4 regions of the Brevibacillus nitrificans genome follow, and region 2 is predicted to be linked to each of the others. Evidence: riboswitches for the same ligand, from Rfam matches in the RefSeq annotation. Region 2 holds a riboswitch; each other region holds the start of a gene.

Region 1 (4,200 bases), on a different contig from region 2:
GATACAAGCGGATTGAACTGCTTCGTCAGCGTTTGCCTCAGATCCACGGTCTCGGCCTCCTAGTTTACACTGCGCAGCTAATGCACTCTTCCACTGTCAAATGCTTGGTCCGTGTATAGTAGAGCGACTTCAGACCTTTCTTCGCAGCGTAAATGTAGTAGCGTGCCAGCTCTCGCGTAGATACATTGCTGTTGACGTGCAAAACAGTGGAAATCCCTTGGTCTACATGCTCTTGGATCTCCGCGATCAGGTCAATTACCTTGAATTGATCGATGACATACGCTGATTTATAGAAAAAGTAATTCTCCTGTGACAGGTACGGCATCGGATAGTATGTAGTCGAGTTTGCGTATGTTCTCGTTTCGATGTGCTCCACGATCGGCATGACACTCGATGTCGCATTCTGAATGTACGAGATGCTTTGAGTAGGTGCAATCGCCAGTCGGTAAGCGTGATACAAGCCATAGGTCTGGACCTTTTCTTTCAGCTGTGCCCAATCCTCAGTTGTCGGGATGTACATGTCAGCGAACAGCTGCTTGACCTTTTCCGTCCGAGGGCGATAATCCGTCTCTTCATATTTCGAGAAGTACGTCCCTTTGGCATATTCAGACTGCTCAAAACCGAGGAAGGTCGTTTTTCGCTCTTTAGCAATCTCCATGCTCATTTCAAGGGAGTAAAAGTTCATCATCATGAAAAACGTGCGGGCAAAATCTTTCGCTTCCTCGCTCTCGTACGCGATCTTGTTTTTTGCCAGATACCCGTGCAAATTCATGGCACCCAAACCGACAGAGTGCAGCTCCCGATTTGCTTTTTGGACACCTGGTGCGTTCTCGACAGCAGTCATGTCACTTACTGATGTGATGGCTTCAATGCCCTCATGGACCGACTCGCGAATCTTCTTTTGCTCCATTACATTCACGATGTTCAGGGATGCCAGATTGCAGCTGATGTCCCGACGGATGATGTCCATTTCACCGTAGTTGTTGATGGTCGAGGTATCCTGGAGCTGGAAGATTTCCGTGCACAGGTTGGACATTTTGACCGAGCCTATGTCTTTCAGCGCGTGATTTTTGTTGGCGTTGGTCTTGTTCATGATGTACGGATAGCCGGACTCCAGCTGAATCATAGCGATCTTGGTAAGCATGTCCCGTGCACTCATGATCGTCTTTTTCTTGATGTTGTCATTTGCGAGCAGCTCTTCGTACATTTCGTCCATGTTCATGTCGTCCAGATGCTGGCCGTATTCTTTATACACCGAGTACGGGGCGAAAATGGTCAACGGCTTGTTCTCTTCTGCCAGCTTGTAGAACATGTTTGGAACAATCAGCCCGATCGAGAGCGTTTTGATCCGTGATTTTTCATCCGCATTGATCTTTTTGCAATCGAGAAACTCGTTGATATCCCAGCCGAAGATGTTGTAATAAGCAGCTCCTGAGCCTTTGCGCTGACCCATCTGGTCCGCGTAGGAGAAGGCGTCCTCCAAAAGCTTCAGTACCGGCATAATTCCTTTGGCAGCACCTTCTACTCCTTTAATCGGTTCGCCGCGGCCGCGCAGCTTGGACAGGTTGACGGCCACTCCACCGCCGATTTTGGACAGCTGCATACATGTGCCCAATATGTAGTTGATCGAATTGAGGGAATCGTCCATTTCGAGCAAAAAGCAAGATACCATTTCGCCACGACGACTTTTTCCTGCATTCAGAAACGTTGGCGTCGCAGGCTGCAAGCGTTGGTCCATCATCGAGACCGTCAGACGCTTGGCACGATCAAAGTCTCCTTGCGCCAGCGAGAGTGCGACAATCGCTACGCGGTCCGGATACTGTTCCAAATACATCGATTTATCGTCTGTTTTCAGGGCATAGTCTTTGTAAAACTTCGAGACAGCCATGTAAGAGGCGAATTGAAAAGACGCGTCCTTTGCCAAACGGAATACTTCTTCGACCTGCTCTTCCGTGTAACGTTCATAGACGTTTTCGTAGTAATCGTTTTGGATCAGATAATCCATCCGTTCCCCTACACTGTTAAAGGTCAATGTTTTGGCTTGTACTTCCTCAAGAAAGACTTCGACGGCTTCCCGATCTTTTTCCAGCTGATAAAAGCCATCCTCGCCCCGTTGCATCAGTTCGTTGTTCAGTTCAATATGCCGCAATGCTGGCCACCCCGTTCGTAAAATGTTCGACATCCCTGCCGGTACCGGATAATTCAAATTTGGAAATCACAGGAACACCGTATTGATGGGAAATGGTATCGGCGCTCTTCGCAAAGCTCGCGCCCCAATTGCGATTGCCGCTCGCCGATACGCCTTTCATGTAACGATGGTTCCTGCTGAGGAACGATGCCACCTTTTCAGGGACTTGTCCGAAGCCAGTCGTATACGTGACTAGAACAAACGGTTCCTCGATCACCATCTCAGAGTCAATCTCTATACTTGGCAAAGCCAGCTTTCCTACAAATCTACGAACGTTTCCCGTTTTGGAATCGTACGCGATGAGCATACGCCCTCATCCTTTCCTCTATGTAGCGCGATCCTATCTACCTGTCAGGAAAATAAAAACGCATTCGACGGGTAGAGATAGTCGAATGCGCAATCATCCACTGATAATCGACTCGTCAAAACGAATCGAGCGCTCGAACACTTCCCCTATCTCCCGTAGGTTTACACGTGTTTAACGGGTAGGCAGGTCTCCTGGCTATAGGATCATCGCTTCATTTCGCCTTCCCAATCACGTCGACCAGTGGCGTAGCCTATACAAATGAGCTCTCCTCTTACAGTGGCGGGACCGCGTCGGATTCTCACCGACTTCCCTATTAAGTCTGCCGATATTTCGTAGCAAGACACCTATCCGCATCAATATGTAGTTGGTAAAACTTACTTTACATCAATATATCGTGTCAGTCAAGAGAGAGGAGCGAGTTTTCCCCCTGCGAGAAGCAAAAGGTTCACAAAAGCTTGATAGATCTACTATTTGTCAGATCTTGTAGAATCAGGAAAAAAGAGAACCGCCCGCAAGCATGCGGACGGTACGCATTTCTATCATCATTTCTGCCTCGCTTGGAAAGAAACGGAACACCGCGAGCCTATTGCAAAGAGACCACCTTTGTAATTTGCGGCAGCTCCTCGATCGCGCGAACGACCGCTGGTGTGATTTCTTCATCTGTCACGGATACGAGCAACGCATTTTTTCCTTTTTGCTCCCGTGAGACGTTCAGCTTGGAAATATTGATTTCGTGTTCGGCTAATTTCCGAGAGACATCGTAAATAACTCCCGGGTAATCAACGTGGTGGACCAGCAAGCCATGGGAACCTGCCGGGATACGGCATGCACAGTAGTTAATCTCACTGATGTACACTTCTCGCCAATCTTGGGCGAACGTGTACTTGTTCCCGCCGGCACGCAGAATCGCCAAATGGTTGGCATATTCACCAGAGCTGTGCTGGACAGGCAAGGAAACGCCAAAACCATCCAGCAGCTGCTTTGCGATTTCGTCTTTGTTTTCATGCGCTAAAATGCTCAAAGAGCCTCCTGCCAGATTTGGTTCAATCCGCTGCAGAAGTCGAGCGAGCTCACGAAGCCCAGCAAATTCGGTCATGATCAACCCTACTCTCCCAAAAATGGTTCACGCGCTCAAGGAAGAATCCATTCTTCCGGTTCTTTCAAAATGGAGGAATGATTTTCAGAACGGTACCAGGCCGTGTACGGCTTCCCATCTTTCGTATAATCAATCTTGTAGATGGTATTCCCTTTTCCGCCTCGTTCAAAAGGGCTCTCATCAGCAGGAACAGCGGTCACACCATGCGCTACAACGACCCCGCCTTTTTCAGCAATGACCTTCTTGATGGTCGCCATATGCTCGTTTCCTGTTGATGCCATGCCCCAATATGCCAGGAATCCTAGCAGAAGTGCTCCTGCTACAAAGGATACAATAATGACTTTCGACTTTTTCGTTGGATCCACCGCGTTACCCCCGTCTGTCTCGGTTCTTCTATTTATCCATCAAGGTGACTTTATCAATCGTACCGCCACCCAAGCAGTATTCTCCGTCGTAAAAGACGACAGCCTGTCCTGGAGTGACTGCCTTTTGCGGTTTGTCAAATACGACCTCCACTGTGCTGCCTTCCCGAATATGAACGGTGACCCCTTGATCAGGCTGGCGGTAGCGGAATTTTGCCGTACATGTAAATGTCGAAGCAGGCTTCTT
Region 2 (4,200 bases):
AGCGACTCTACTAAACAGCTGTTGGGGGTTCACCGATTCCTTGCTCTCTTACACTTGCAATCATGGTAGAGCGCAAAATCCATGCGCGCGCAGCTTCCGGATCATTGGCCTGTTCTGCGTATTCCTGCTGAAGCTGGACGCGGCGTTCAGGATCTCTTTCGGTCAGTACATTCGTATTCCGCTCTGTAATCTGCTTCACGTAATCGATCGCCACTTTTCGGCGAACATTGGAGTATTTGTCGAGCTCCCCCTCAACATCGGAATTCCCTTCGAAAATACGAATCAATCTTCTGCTTAAATCAACTGCATCATGGATCCCGTTATTTAATCCGAGCCCACCCATCGGACTGTTGATATGAGCCGCATCGCCAAGGAGTATGGCGCGCCCTTTATAAAATTTTTCAGCGACGCGCTGATGGACGCGGTAAATCATCCGCTCAATGATCGGGAAGCTGTCTGTCGTTTTCAGAGCCCCTTGCAGCGTACGCTGAATATTTTCGTCATCGAGTGCTACTTCATCGGAAACAGACGCGGGAACCGGATAAAGCAAACGCCAAGCCTCCGGAACTTTTAAAATAAACAAAAACTGCTCTGGGTCCGATATGTAATTGACCTTGGTAATATCCGGCAAGTAATCACTGAATGCAACAGGAGTGCCGACAAGCAGGAAGCGCTGTTCCAGCGTATAACCCTCGAAAGACAAGTCAAGCAGTTTGCGGATGGTACTTCTCGCGCCGTCAGCTCCAAGCAAATAGTCAGCGCTAAACGTCTCGATTCCCTGCGGCGTTTGCACCTTTACGGTAACGTCTTGCTCATTTTGCTGTATATCGACGACTTCCGTACTGTAGTGTATATCCACATTCGCGCAATCCTTCAATCGCTCATTGAGAACCTTCACATAGGTAGACTGAGGCAACTGAAGCCGGTAAGGATATTTCGTCTCTTCCTTGATCAGGCTGAAATCAAACGTCGCAAAGGTCCCCGTCGTCCGGTCCCGGTACTGTACCTTATCCTCCACAATGCCGAGCTGCAGCATCTCTTCAACCAATCCTGTCGACTCTAGCAACTCCAGAGTGCCGGCATGAAAAGTCGACGCTCTCCATTCTTTACTTGGTGTCGGGCTTTTCTCGAAAACAGTTACAGAAATACCTTCTTGCGATAAAATCTTTGCCGCCGTCAATCCGACCGGTCCGGCTCCCACAATTATGACAGAATGTTTGGACATCATTACTCCTCCTGTTCGTTAACAATACGTTAATGATATGAACTTATCGTTTACGCGCTAATAGTATCACCCTTTTCAGAAGCCGTCAATCCATGAATTTTTAGAAAACTCAACCGCGTCAAACCATCGGCGGAGCCTTCATACCCAAAGGACACAACAAAAAAAGAGGCGATCGGAGCCGCTGCATGCCTGCTCCAATCGCCTTGATTAATAATAGCCTATGCGTTGTGAAATCTGCATAGCTGTCTCCAACAATTCCTTCACCGTCTTTGAATCTAAAGAAACATCCATCTCATTTGCAACACCAACGACACTCAACGCCCCGGCAAGTTTCTCAGAAGAATAAAAAATAGGTGAACTAATACTGGTGATGCCGCTAATAAGACTGCTTTTGGTTACAGCCACCCTTTTCTGTCTGATGTCAGCAATTTCCGAATCATACTCATCCGGTACAATTTTTCCCGAGAGCACTTCATGTTGGTATAAATGATTCGTAACATCATTTGGAAGGAAGGCTCTGAATATTCTTCCTGTCGCTGTGTACAGAGGCACATAAGAACCTGTATTCAGCCCTATCGTTATCGGTTTCTTACTTTTTTCCCAATGAACAAAAAAGGGGCCTCTCTCCCGCCAGACGCTCAATGCAACTGTTTCGTTTAATTGATCATTCAATTGAATGACGAGCGGGTAGGCCTGTTTCGTGATTTCCAATCCTTCCTTGGCCGCAGTACCGAGCAAGATCAACTCATGCCCTAACGACCAACGAGGATTTTCATGCTCGTCGCGGATTAAGATACCCAGTTGAACAAAGGAGTTCAAATACCGATATAGCTGACTCTTATGGAGCAACGTCACATCTGCCAATTCTCGAAGACTCATCGGTTCCTTTTTTAAAGCGAATGCACGTAATATGGAGAAACCTACTTCAATAGATTGGACTCTTTGACTGAGTTCCATTCTTTTTTTGCTATCGTTCATGCTACCCCCCATTAACGTATTGTTAATGACGTAAACTTCATAATATTTCCACTTATACCATACTTGGAACTACTGCGTCAACTGGTTGCACCTTTGCTTGGTTTCGTTCTTCGCCGAAAAGAAAAGGGAACGGTCTGCTTATTTGCCTTCCGTAGGCTGCGTCGACGCTGTCTCGGGAGATGGTTGGGGCTGACCTTTCTGTTAATGAAGTCTTTGACCTCTCGTTTTAGATGAGAAAATGAAAAAGCATCTCCAACTTTTCATAACGAAAGACTCCCCTATTACCGTGACGGGACCGTGTCGGATTTGCACCGAGCTTCCCTTTTCATCCTTGTTCGTTGCTTTATCAAGGAACCTGTTTCCACTTATGAAAATGTTCAAATTTACCAAATCGGAATCAACGTGGTCCACCTCCTCGACTAGCCTACCTGGATCGAAAACTAGCAGCCGGTCGGAAATGTGACAAGTCGCTTGCTGACGTTTCTCACTGTCTGAATCGTATGTTCGGGTGTCGCAATATCGATATTCACTCCTTCCACTACCAGGCTTTTGGAACCTTTATGCATCGTTCTCACCCCTCTTTCGGATCATATCGCTCCTTTAGGTAATCACCCGAAAAATTGATAGCGGATACGTTGATCGCCTCCAGCAAATACCGCTCCAGACCCGGCCAGGCAAAAACTTGCTAGATGACTACAGTCCCTGTCAAAAGTCCCCCAAGCTGTATCCCCAAGGTCGAAATGATGGGAAGCATCGCATTTTTTAAGACATGCTCAATTTGAAACTCATTCTTCAATCAACATTGGCCAAATGTGTGCGTACCCTATGATAATAAAAGTATTTTGAGCTTAGGAAAGATAAGAAAAGAATCAAATAGAGGATTTTCCTGAACTAGATTTTCTAAAGGCATTTCTGCCAGTTTTGTTTCTTGTTCAGAAATAAGTGGGGGGTGGGCACTCTCCTTTGTTCGTCTTATCATGTAGACGCGAAAGCTTTCGTCTGGAAATGGGCCAGGTCTTCCAAGTAACATTTCCAAAGCGTAATACCCTTTGTAATCAAAAAAGTAAGGTTACACCACGTATAGTCTGTTTTGTAACCTTACTTTTTGAGTTAAATTCATTCAGAAATACAACTAAACTGAATCGTTTACGATCCTATGTTTATCGGAATCCCCTACTCAAAAACAGATTTTGTAATCCGTCCGATTCATTATGTCCTCTCACATCATTCCACGCACGTAATCTCCATCAAAATCATCCCGGCGATCACGACTTCTCCCTGTTCTACTTCGACTCCAACTGCGTGACCGGTTACCGGGGAGAGGATATCCACCGTCTTGCCGGGGCCGACGAGTGTAAAAATCACTTCCCCTTCTTCAACCCTGTCTCCTGCCTGGAAGCGGATGCGTTTAATCGTGCCAGCAAAGGGCGATATGACGTCATACTTTAAACCCAATCTGCTCACCCCGACTTATTTTTTCTTGAATTTCCTGATACTTGCGGCTGATGGTGGACTGGCTCACGCCGAGCATTTTGGCAGCCATGGAGGTCGTCTTGTACTCGTCCATCGCCATCTTGATGAGCTGCTCTTCCATCGCTCGAGTCGCTTCCTTCAGCGGCATAATTTTGTTCAATCGCTGCTTCAGATACTGCTTTTTCCCTTTTTTCAGCAGAGGGGTAATATGGTGAGCTTCGATCAAATCTTCATCCGCGGTAACGACCAGCCGTTCGATGATATTTTGCAGCTCGCGGACATTGCCTGGCCAGGAGTACGATTCCAGCAAGTCGAGGGCATCCTGGGACAGCTGGGTGGTGCGTTCATATTTCTCATTAAAGGTCTGCAAAAAGTGAAGGCCGATCAACGGAATATCCTCGGGCCGGTCTCGCAGGGGAGGAATCGCGACGGGGATGACGTTGAGCCGATAGAAGAGGTCTTCCCGAAACGTCCCTTCCTCCACCATCTTCTCCAGGTTTTTGTTGGTAGCCGCGATGATCTGT
Region 3 (4,200 bases), on a different contig from region 2:
ATTCGGTATGCCTTCATTCAGCAGCTGCCCATAGGGGTGAATGCTTCGATCTTCTGCCCCATACACGAGAAGGGTGGGCAAACCAATCTGGGGAAGTCTTTGGGTACAGTGGTAGGAATGACCTGCCTTGTAGAGGTGACGCAAGGTGGTGGAGTCGGTGAGAGAGGCGTGCTTGATCCATCGCTCTTGCAGCTGTGGGTCATCGATATGAGATGACGTAATGCTTTTTGCCAAGAGGGGGACTCCGTGAATGCCTGCCATGGCTTGCGCAAGGTAAAAACGACTGTGCAAATAAAGATCATTTACTTCAGAAAAGGCGCTGACCAAGATCAGTCCACTCACCTGCTCGGGAAAGCAAAGCGCGTATTCAAGAGCGATGGAGGCTCCCTGTGAGTAGCCGAGCAAGTAAGGCTTCTCCAACCCCAGCGTTTGCATGAGCTCATGCAGGCACACGGCGAGATCATGAATAGAGAACGGTTCAGGGAGCGGGCTGCTATGTCCATGACCAGGTAAATCGGGTACGAGTAGCTGGAACGTATCGGTGAGAGGGTGCTGAGAGACAAAATTGATGGAGCCAATGCAGGGAGCGTGAATACAAAGGAGGGGACTGCCTTGTCCGACAACGGTGCATGCCAGGGTTCCGTTTGGTAGAGTGATTGTGTGTTCCATAGCAATATTCACCTCAGCTATAGCTTGGTTTTGAAAAGGTTTTTTTCTCGGATAAGCTTCTTTTTTACAGAGGGAAATGGTATTCTCGCAATAGAATAAATGGAGAAAGCTAGGTGACGAAAATGTTCCAAGAACGCATCCAAAAGCTGCACGATTTTCTTAGCAAACAAGAACTTGACGCGGTGTTGATCACCTCTCCCAAACATGTTTATTATTTGACAGGTTTTTTCACCGATCCCCATGAACGTTTTCTGGGCCTGATTATTCCGGCGGAGGGAGAACCATCTCTGATCGTGCCTGCGCTGGATCGTGAAGCCGCAGCATCCGCTTCGAGCGTACAAAATATTTTCACCCACACAGATATTCAAAATCCATATGAAGTCTTAAAGCAAACGCTTCCTGCTGGCTTGAAGCAGCTGGGGATTGAGAAAAGCCATATGACAGTCGAGCGCTATGAGGCAATTGGCGAAGTAGTTGGCGCTTCCCGTTACGTCGATGTCGAAGAGCCTCTGCGTGAAATGCGTCTGATCAAATCCGCTGACGAGGTGGAGCGTATGAAGCATGCGATCCAGCTGGTGGAGGACTCCTTGCGCGAGACCTTGAAAAAAGCAAAGCCCGGCGTAACGGAAACAGAGCTGGTGGCTGAGCTGGAGTTTCAAATGAAGCGCTTGGGTGCTGACGGCCCGTCCTTTACCTCAATGGTATTGGCTGGAGAAAAGTCTGCGCTGCCGCATGGAAAACCAGGCTCTCGTCAAGTGCAAGAAGGCGAAGTACTCTTGTTTGATATCGGTGTGGAAGCAAACGGCTATGTCTCCGATATCACGCGCACTTTTGCGGTCGGAGAAATCAGTGAGCAATTGCGCGAAATTTACGAAACCGTTCTGGCTGCGAATGAAGCAGCGATCGCACAGGTTCGTCCCGGCGTGACCTTTGCTCATCTCGACCAAACGGCACGCGATGTGATCGCAGCGAAAGGCTACGGCGAATACTTCATGCATCGTTTGGGCCATGGACTCGGCATGGACGTACATGAGTATCCATCTGTACACGGACAAAATCAGGAGACGCTGCGCCCAGGTATGGTGTTTACTATCGAACCGGGAATTTACGTTCCAGGCGTAGGCGGCGTGCGGATTGAAGACAACGTTCTCGTAACGGAGACAGGCGTAGAAGTCATGACGCAATTCCCGAAACAACTGACTGTCATTGGATAAGAGCAAGCCATAATTGAATAGGTGTTTGATGGTGCCAGCTGGACAAGAGGACAAGTCCAGCCAGCTTAATAGGGAAGTCCGGTGAAATGCCGGCGCGGTCCCGCCACTGTAAGGAGGAGTCCTCTGCGATGAACCACTGTTCCGCTGTTTGTAGGGAATGGGAAGGACGTAGAGGACGATGATTCCAAGCCAGGAGACCTGCCATGAAACCATGCACAATCGACCCACGCGGATGGGATGATGTGGAAGTACAGCAGCATGTGTAAAGGCGGAATCCCGTTTATTTGCCATACTCTGTCCACATTGGAAAGCATCTCCCGTTTGCGCGTGGGAGATGCTTTTTTTATTTCCGCGCAAGCTCCGCTGAAGGCTTCACGAAGCCAAGCTTTCAAATCTGGAGAGGAGGTGAGGCGAGACACCCTTCGCTGGCGAAATGATGAGGATGAAACCAAACCGATAACCGGGGGACGAAAAAAGGAGAGAAGAAAAAGATGAAGGCACCTGAAAAGAAATGGCATCGACTGTGGAAGGGGAGCTGGTCAGCGCTGGTTCTGGCGCTTATGCTGATCGCAACGGCATGCGGCTCGCCGGCAACTAATGGGCAGGGGGAGCAGTCCCAAGAGACTCCAACTCCTGCTACCCAGCAACAAGCACAACCGGAAGCAGACAAGCCGGTCACTCTGCAAAACAACGGCATGGAAATGACCTATCCGGAAGCACCAAAGAGAGCGATCACATTGAATCAGCATGTAACGGAGGTCATGCTAGCTTTGGGCTTGGGAGACAAAATGGTTGGGACAGCGTATCTGGATGATCAAATTTTGCCTGAATTGAAAGAGGCGTATGACAAAGTTCCTGTGCTGTCTAATAAGTATCCAAGTAAGGAAGTGTTGATGGCCGCTGAGCCTGATTTCGTGTATGCAGGCTGGAAAAGCGGTTTTGGTGACAAAGGCGTAGGATCCATGGAGGAATTGGAGAAAGCAGGGATCAAGTCGTACTTGCATGAATCGTCTAACAAGGCAGCGCCGACGGTAGAAGATGTATTTACCGATATTCAAAACATCGGACGCATTTTCCGGGTGGAGGATCGGGCGAATGAACTAGTGAGCAACATGAAAACAGAAATGGAACAAACGACGAGCAAGCTGGGCAAGGTAGATAAACCGTTACAGGTATTCGTTTATGACAGTGGGGAAGAACAGGCCTTTACAGCGGCAAACAACTATATGACTGCCTTGATTAACATGGCGGGAGGCAAAAATATTTTTGACGACATTCAAAAAGGCTGGGCTGATGTGAGCTGGGAAGAGGTCGTGAGCCGCAATCCAGACGTGATCATCATCGTTGATTACGGAGACAAGAGCCTGGAGCAAAAACGAGAGCTGCTCCTGAGCAAAAAAGAGCTGGCAAGCGTGTCAGCTATTCAAAACAATCGATTGATTGTTTTGCCGTTATCGGCTGCAAGCGAAGGGGTTCGTGGGCCGATTGCCTTGAAGATTTTGGCGGAAGGACTCTATCCGGAGAAATTCAAGCAATGAGACCGAGCATTCGCAATGTGACGAAGGGGAACAGACGAGGGCATCTTGCAGGAGGGGGAGTCAGAATTGCGTAGGACAAGCCTGACTGTACTTATCCTTTCTCTCATGATCGTGCTGCTTGTATCGATTACGCTCGCCATTACACTGGGGTCTGTAGACATTCATCCTAGGACAGTCTGGGGAATTGCACTGAACCATGTCCCCTTCCTTGGGGGATGTGTGACAGAAGATTGGACCCGCGCGCAGCACTCGATCATTTGGGACATCCGTTTTCCCCGTGTTCTATTGGCTGCGGTCGTTGGCGCAGGGCTGTCTGTGGTCGGGGTAGCCATTCAGTCGTTGGTTCGAAATTCCTTGGCTGATCCTTACATACTAGGTGTTTCTTCAGGAGCCTCGGTGGGTGCGACACTCGTCATCCTGTTTGGCGCCTTTAGCATGTACGGCCAGTACGCCTTGTCGGTAGGCGCATTTCTCGGCTCGCTGCTATCCATCGTGCTGATTTTCTCGCTTTCTCGGATAGGTGGACAAAATTCAACGGTCCGCCTGCTCATGGCAGGGATTGCGATTTCGGCGATTTTATCGGGTGTTACGAGCTTGATCATCTTTTCGGCCCCGAATGAGCACGGCATACGGTCTGTCCTTTTTTGGCTGAGTGGCAGTTTGGCTGGGGCCAAATGGGAGTACTTGACGATTCCCAGCCTTGTCGTCCTGGTGTGTCTCGCAGTCTTGCTGGCGCAATACCGCTCTCTTAATTCCATGTTGATGGGCGAAGAGTCGGC
Region 4 (4,200 bases), on a different contig from region 2:
ATACGGCCGCAAGCAATGGGCTGAAGAGATACAACGCTGCTTGATGTATCGCACACAGGATGAGCCCGATCACGATCCCTACAACGGGATACCCATTGACACTCTTCTTCCAAGCCGTATCCGAAGGCTTCAGCCACGGGACGGGAATTCTCGTAAAAAACGCAATCGCATGCCACAACGCATTCATCCTTTTATCCTCCACGGAATCCCGGACAACACTGCGTAGACAGCATCCGCCTGCCTTGCCGTCATTTGATTGACGTCTCCCAGCACATCGGCGAACCAGCGCCCCAGTCGGCTCAAGGCTACTCCACCGAGTCCGACCTCGCTGGTAACGGCGATGACCGTCTGCTTTTGACGAGCGTCCTCTATCGTCTCCAGCCATTCCTGCGCGTCACGAAGCACTTCCCGCGTAATGGCCTCGCTTCGCAGCTCCTGCTCGGGTACGCACATCAACCGATTGCTCACCCAGGTCGACAGGCAATCGATGAGCACCACCTCATAGCCGGCAGCTGGAGCAATAGACGCGGTCAAACGCCCTCCTACCTCTACACAGCCCCAGCTTGCGGGGCGACGCGCCTGATGCCGCGCGATTCTCGCTGTCATTTCTTCATCCCAGGCTTCACCCGTTGCTACATAGAGGACAGATTCGCTCGTCTTTTCTGCCAGTTCCTCTGCAAATCGGCTCTTTCCAGAACGCACTCCACCTGTTACGAGGATGAGGCTCATCGCTCCCACCTCCCACCGCACCAGATGTCGCGCAGGGCTGACACGAGCTGTTCGTTTTCCTCTCGACCACGAACAGCCAAGCGCACATCATGTGCAGTCAAGCCGGGATACATGGCACAGCTGCGGATCAGGATTCCTTTTTTGCCGAGCAGCTCTTGCAATTGCTCCGCTGTCTTCTCTTTGGGAGAGCGAACCAGCAGGAAGTTGGCTTCTCCAGCCCATACCTTCCACCCCAGCTCTTCCCGAATGAAGCTGGTGAGGTAAGCTCGCTCCCCGGCAATCAGCTCTCGCGTCTTTTTCTCGTACTCCTGCTCTTGCAGACACAACTCGCCCGCCCGCAGCGCCAGGGCATTCACACTCCAGCTCACCTGCTTTTCACGCATGCGACCGATCACATCTGGATGCGCTATGGCATAGCCGAGCCTCAGTCCGGGGATCGCGTACATCTTGGTCATGGAACGCATGAGGATGACGTGTGGAAAGCTTTCCAGCTGGTCCGCCAGCGTATACTGTCTCTCCTCCTCCACGAAGTCGAGAAACGCTTCGTCCACGACCAGCCACGTCTTCGTCTGCTCCGCCCAGTCCGCCATTTTCACCAGCTCATCCGGCTGGTACAAAATGCCCGTCGGATTGTTCGGAGATCCGACGAAAACCAGATCCGCCGCTTCGAACAATCGGTACACCTCGCCCATCTCGGGCTTATAGCCGTTTTCTTCCACGCCGTAGCAGCCGACGACTTTTGCACCAAACTGGGTGGCCAGCTGCGCGTATTCGGAAAAGCACGGATAGACCACTCCGACCGTCTGCGGTTGAAGCCCTAGTATTGCCAGTGCCATAGCTTCCGCTGCTCCATTCGCTGGCAAGAGCCACTCTTTTGGCAAGCCCAGACGTGTAGCCAAAGCGGCCCGGAATACTCGATGCCCAGGGTCTGGATACTGCGTGACATCGGCTATGGAAGCCACCAGCATTCGTTTGACACTCTCCGGCATCCCGAGCGGATTGATATTCGCGCTGTAATCGAGAAAGTCCCCCGGAGACACTCCAAATCGCTCTGAAGCTGTCAGCAGGTTCCCGCCATGCCCAAACGTTTCTATGACGTTCATCAGAATTCCACTCCAAGGACGGCAGGAATTCCTTCGTCGTAATAGTGCTTGATCGGCTTCATCTCTGTGACCAGATCGGCCATGTCCATGATCTCCTGCTTGGCGCTGCGTCCGGTAATTACGAGGTGAATGTGCTTCGGTCTGCTTTTGATCGTCTCTAGGACGTCTTCCAGCGGCAGTACGTCATCAATCGGGAAGCGGTCGATCGCCAGCGCATTGTTCAGCTCATCGAAAATCACGACATCGTAGCCCCCGTGAAGGAGCTGCTCTTTTGCATAGCCCCACGCAGCTTGCAGCGCCTCGCGATGCTCTTCTGGCGTCTTCGTCCAGGTAAAGCCAATCCCTTTTTGCACGATGTCGATGCCAATCTTGTCAAACACGAGCTTTTCGCCATAGGTACGATCCGGTGATTTGATGAATTGCACCATCAGCACTTTTTTCCCACGTCCGGTCGCACGTACAGCCAGCCCGAGCGCCGCCGTCGTCTTCCCTTTTCCGTCTCCTGTATAGACCAGCAGCAAGCCTCGTTTTGCGTCTTGTTTACTCATGGAAAATCCTCCTGAAAATCAAATAAAAAACGCTTTGTTCTCCTTCATGCAAAAAAAGGAAAACAAAGCGCGGATGGCAAGCAAGCAACGATCCTCACCTCTTCCTTTGACCCGAAGGAAATCAGTGTAAACACAAAAACAGGCAGGTCTCCTGGCTCGAGGATCATCGCTTTCCTTCTCCTTCCCGCTCCCTATTGGGCAGTGGATGGCAGACGCCGTGAAGAAAAGCTCCTCTCTTACAGTGGCGGGACCGCGTTGGCATTTCACCAAACTTCCCTTTTAACCTTGCTCCTGCAAAAGGATTTCGCAGAAACAAGGACCTGTTTGTACTAACGTATTCAGTTGTCATTCACTCCTATGACAAACACTTGTTTTAATAATAGCAAATGCCTGTCGGGATTCAAGCAAAAGCTGGCAAAAAGGTGTTTTCCCCCTCTAGTAAAAAGAACTTCTCTAAAATCCTTTTACAAAATTTAGCAATCTACTACAGCAATGATTAGGATATATTTTCCATACAAGGAGTGAGAGAGTTGTCATCTACAGCTAGGTTATCGTCTCCCATCCGCTTGTTTTTGATGGGAGTTGTCTTGATCGCATTGTTGCTTGTCCACCTTCCCGTACAGGCTGCAGAAAAAAGGATAGAGGTTCCGGTGAAGCTAACCGTTGCTCCAGGAAATTACGAGCTTGGGGATGAAATTACCTTGGAAGCTGTAACTGAGAGGATGGGAGATTCTTATGAGGTGAAAACAGGAGATAAGCTGGGAGAGCTTCATGTGGAGACCACCCTCGAGGAGGGGAAATATATTTCGAGAATGTCATTTCTGGCCGAATACATCGGCGAGAAGACTTTTGACTACTCCATTTCTATGTACGGTGATGGGCAGGAATGGGTGGGACATGCCTCCGTTTCGATTCGGGTGAAAGATAACACGCCTCCGATGCTTCCTTCTGTGGATTCAAAGTTGCTGAAAACCCCAAAATCACCGTCACTCTCTCCCCCAATACCGCTTACATGAAAGCCGGGGAGGATATCTATCTTTCTGCCGCCTACATGGTCCAAAAGAGTCCAGCGTTTTCCGATCAGCTCATCACCTGGAATCAGCCTGGCCTTGATAAAATCTTTGGAACTTACGATGAAGAGCTCGGCGGATACCGATACCTCTATCGCTTCCATCCAGAGAAAAAAGGTACCTACAATCTCGAGGTGACCTTCCAAATGGAAAGCGATGGGGTGAAAAGAGAAGGCAAAGCGAAAACAAAAATATACGTTCGGTAAGGAAAAACGGGTACTCTGCAAGTCATTCTCTGGCTTGCAGGAGGTACCCGTCTTTTATTTGCTGCAAAGAGGACTCCCCTCCCTTTTCTCCTTTTCTTGGATATTTTGGCAACTCTCTTAACAAACTAATCTTAATAAGGAGAAAGTTGGAAGGGAGTGAGCGAGTAACCGATGCTTGATGCCGTCCTGCAGAAATTGTCTTTGTCGATGGATGTAGCCGTTTACCCTGTCGTCTCCTCGCCTTACAAAATATCGCTTGTCTATGTGTCGAGCATTGTGGACAAAAACCAGCTGCTCCAGTTTGTCATCCGACCTCTAACTGAGCATATGCCATGCGTGACAGATGATCCTGCCGAGAGCTTCCGATGGTGCAACGAATATTTGCCTGTTGCTGAAAAACAGCAGGCCTCATCCGTACAAGCGTGTGTGGAAGGTATTTTAGCGGGAAAATGTCTGATCGCCATCGACGGATTGTCTGCTGGCCTCCTACTCGATACAGCCAAATTTCCAACTCGCGCCATATCCGAGCCGACTGCGGAGACTT

What was found. Region 2 has a riboswitch for cobalamin ahead of EDM59_RS13345 (IclR family transcriptional regulator). Riboswitches for the same ligand answer to the same signal wherever they lie in the genome.
Region 1: linked by a shared signal. The riboswitch ahead of nrdI (class Ib ribonucleoside-diphosphate reductase assembly flavoprotein NrdI) and the one ahead of EDM59_RS13345 (IclR family transcriptional regulator) in region 2 are both predicted to bind cobalamin.
Region 3: linked by a shared signal. The riboswitch ahead of EDM59_RS21580 (ABC transporter substrate-binding protein) and the one ahead of EDM59_RS13345 (IclR family transcriptional regulator) in region 2 are both predicted to bind cobalamin.
Region 4: linked by a shared signal. The riboswitch ahead of cobO (cob(I)yrinic acid a,c-diamide adenosyltransferase) and the one ahead of EDM59_RS13345 (IclR family transcriptional regulator) in region 2 are both predicted to bind cobalamin.

What each region holds. Positions count from the first base shown of each region.
Region 1 covers NZ_RHHU01000003.1:486,844-491,043, reverse strand. Annotated here, with positions in the region: gene EDM59_RS04315 (serine hydrolase domain-containing protein) at 1-47, opposite strand, end outside; gene nrdE (class 1b ribonucleoside-diphosphate reductase subunit alpha) at 65-2,149, opposite strand; gene nrdI (class Ib ribonucleoside-diphosphate reductase assembly flavoprotein NrdI) at 2,136-2,495, opposite strand; cobalamin riboswitch at 2,660-2,858, opposite strand; gene EDM59_RS04300 (ACT domain-containing protein) at 3,079-3,591, opposite strand; gene EDM59_RS04295 (hypothetical protein) at 3,627-3,956, opposite strand; gene mnmA (tRNA 2-thiouridine(34) synthase MnmA) at 3,985-4,200, opposite strand, start outside.
Region 2 covers NZ_RHHU01000007.1:178,680-182,879, forward strand. Annotated here, with positions in the region: gene EDM59_RS13340 (FAD-dependent oxidoreductase) at 11-1,225, opposite strand; gene EDM59_RS13345 (IclR family transcriptional regulator) at 1,433-2,203, opposite strand; cobalamin riboswitch at 2,432-2,577, opposite strand; gene EDM59_RS31590 (hypothetical protein) at 2,644-2,769, opposite strand; gene EDM59_RS13350 (biotin/lipoyl-containing protein) at 3,428-3,658, opposite strand; gene EDM59_RS13355 (sigma 54-interacting transcriptional regulator) at 3,642-4,200, opposite strand, start outside.
Region 3 covers NZ_RHHU01000014.1:5,516-9,715, reverse strand. Annotated here, with positions in the region: gene EDM59_RS21595 (alpha/beta fold hydrolase) at 1-669, opposite strand, end outside; gene EDM59_RS21590 (M24 family metallopeptidase) at 792-1,883, shown strand; cobalamin riboswitch at 1,896-2,103, shown strand; gene EDM59_RS21580 (ABC transporter substrate-binding protein) at 2,375-3,421, shown strand; gene EDM59_RS21575 (FecCD family ABC transporter permease) at 3,527-4,200, shown strand, end outside.
Region 4 covers NZ_RHHU01000010.1:159,140-163,339, reverse strand. Annotated here, with positions in the region: gene cobS (adenosylcobinamide-GDP ribazoletransferase) at 1-187, opposite strand, end outside; gene cobU (bifunctional adenosylcobinamide kinase/adenosylcobinamide-phosphate guanylyltransferase) at 184-729, opposite strand; gene cobD (threonine-phosphate decarboxylase CobD) at 726-1,832, opposite strand; gene cobO (cob(I)yrinic acid a,c-diamide adenosyltransferase) at 1,832-2,380, opposite strand; cobalamin riboswitch at 2,505-2,719, opposite strand; gene EDM59_RS14375 (hypothetical protein) at 2,968-3,396, shown strand; gene EDM59_RS31060 (hypothetical protein) at 3,393-3,656, shown strand; gene EDM59_RS14365 (spore germination protein) at 3,828-4,200, shown strand, end outside.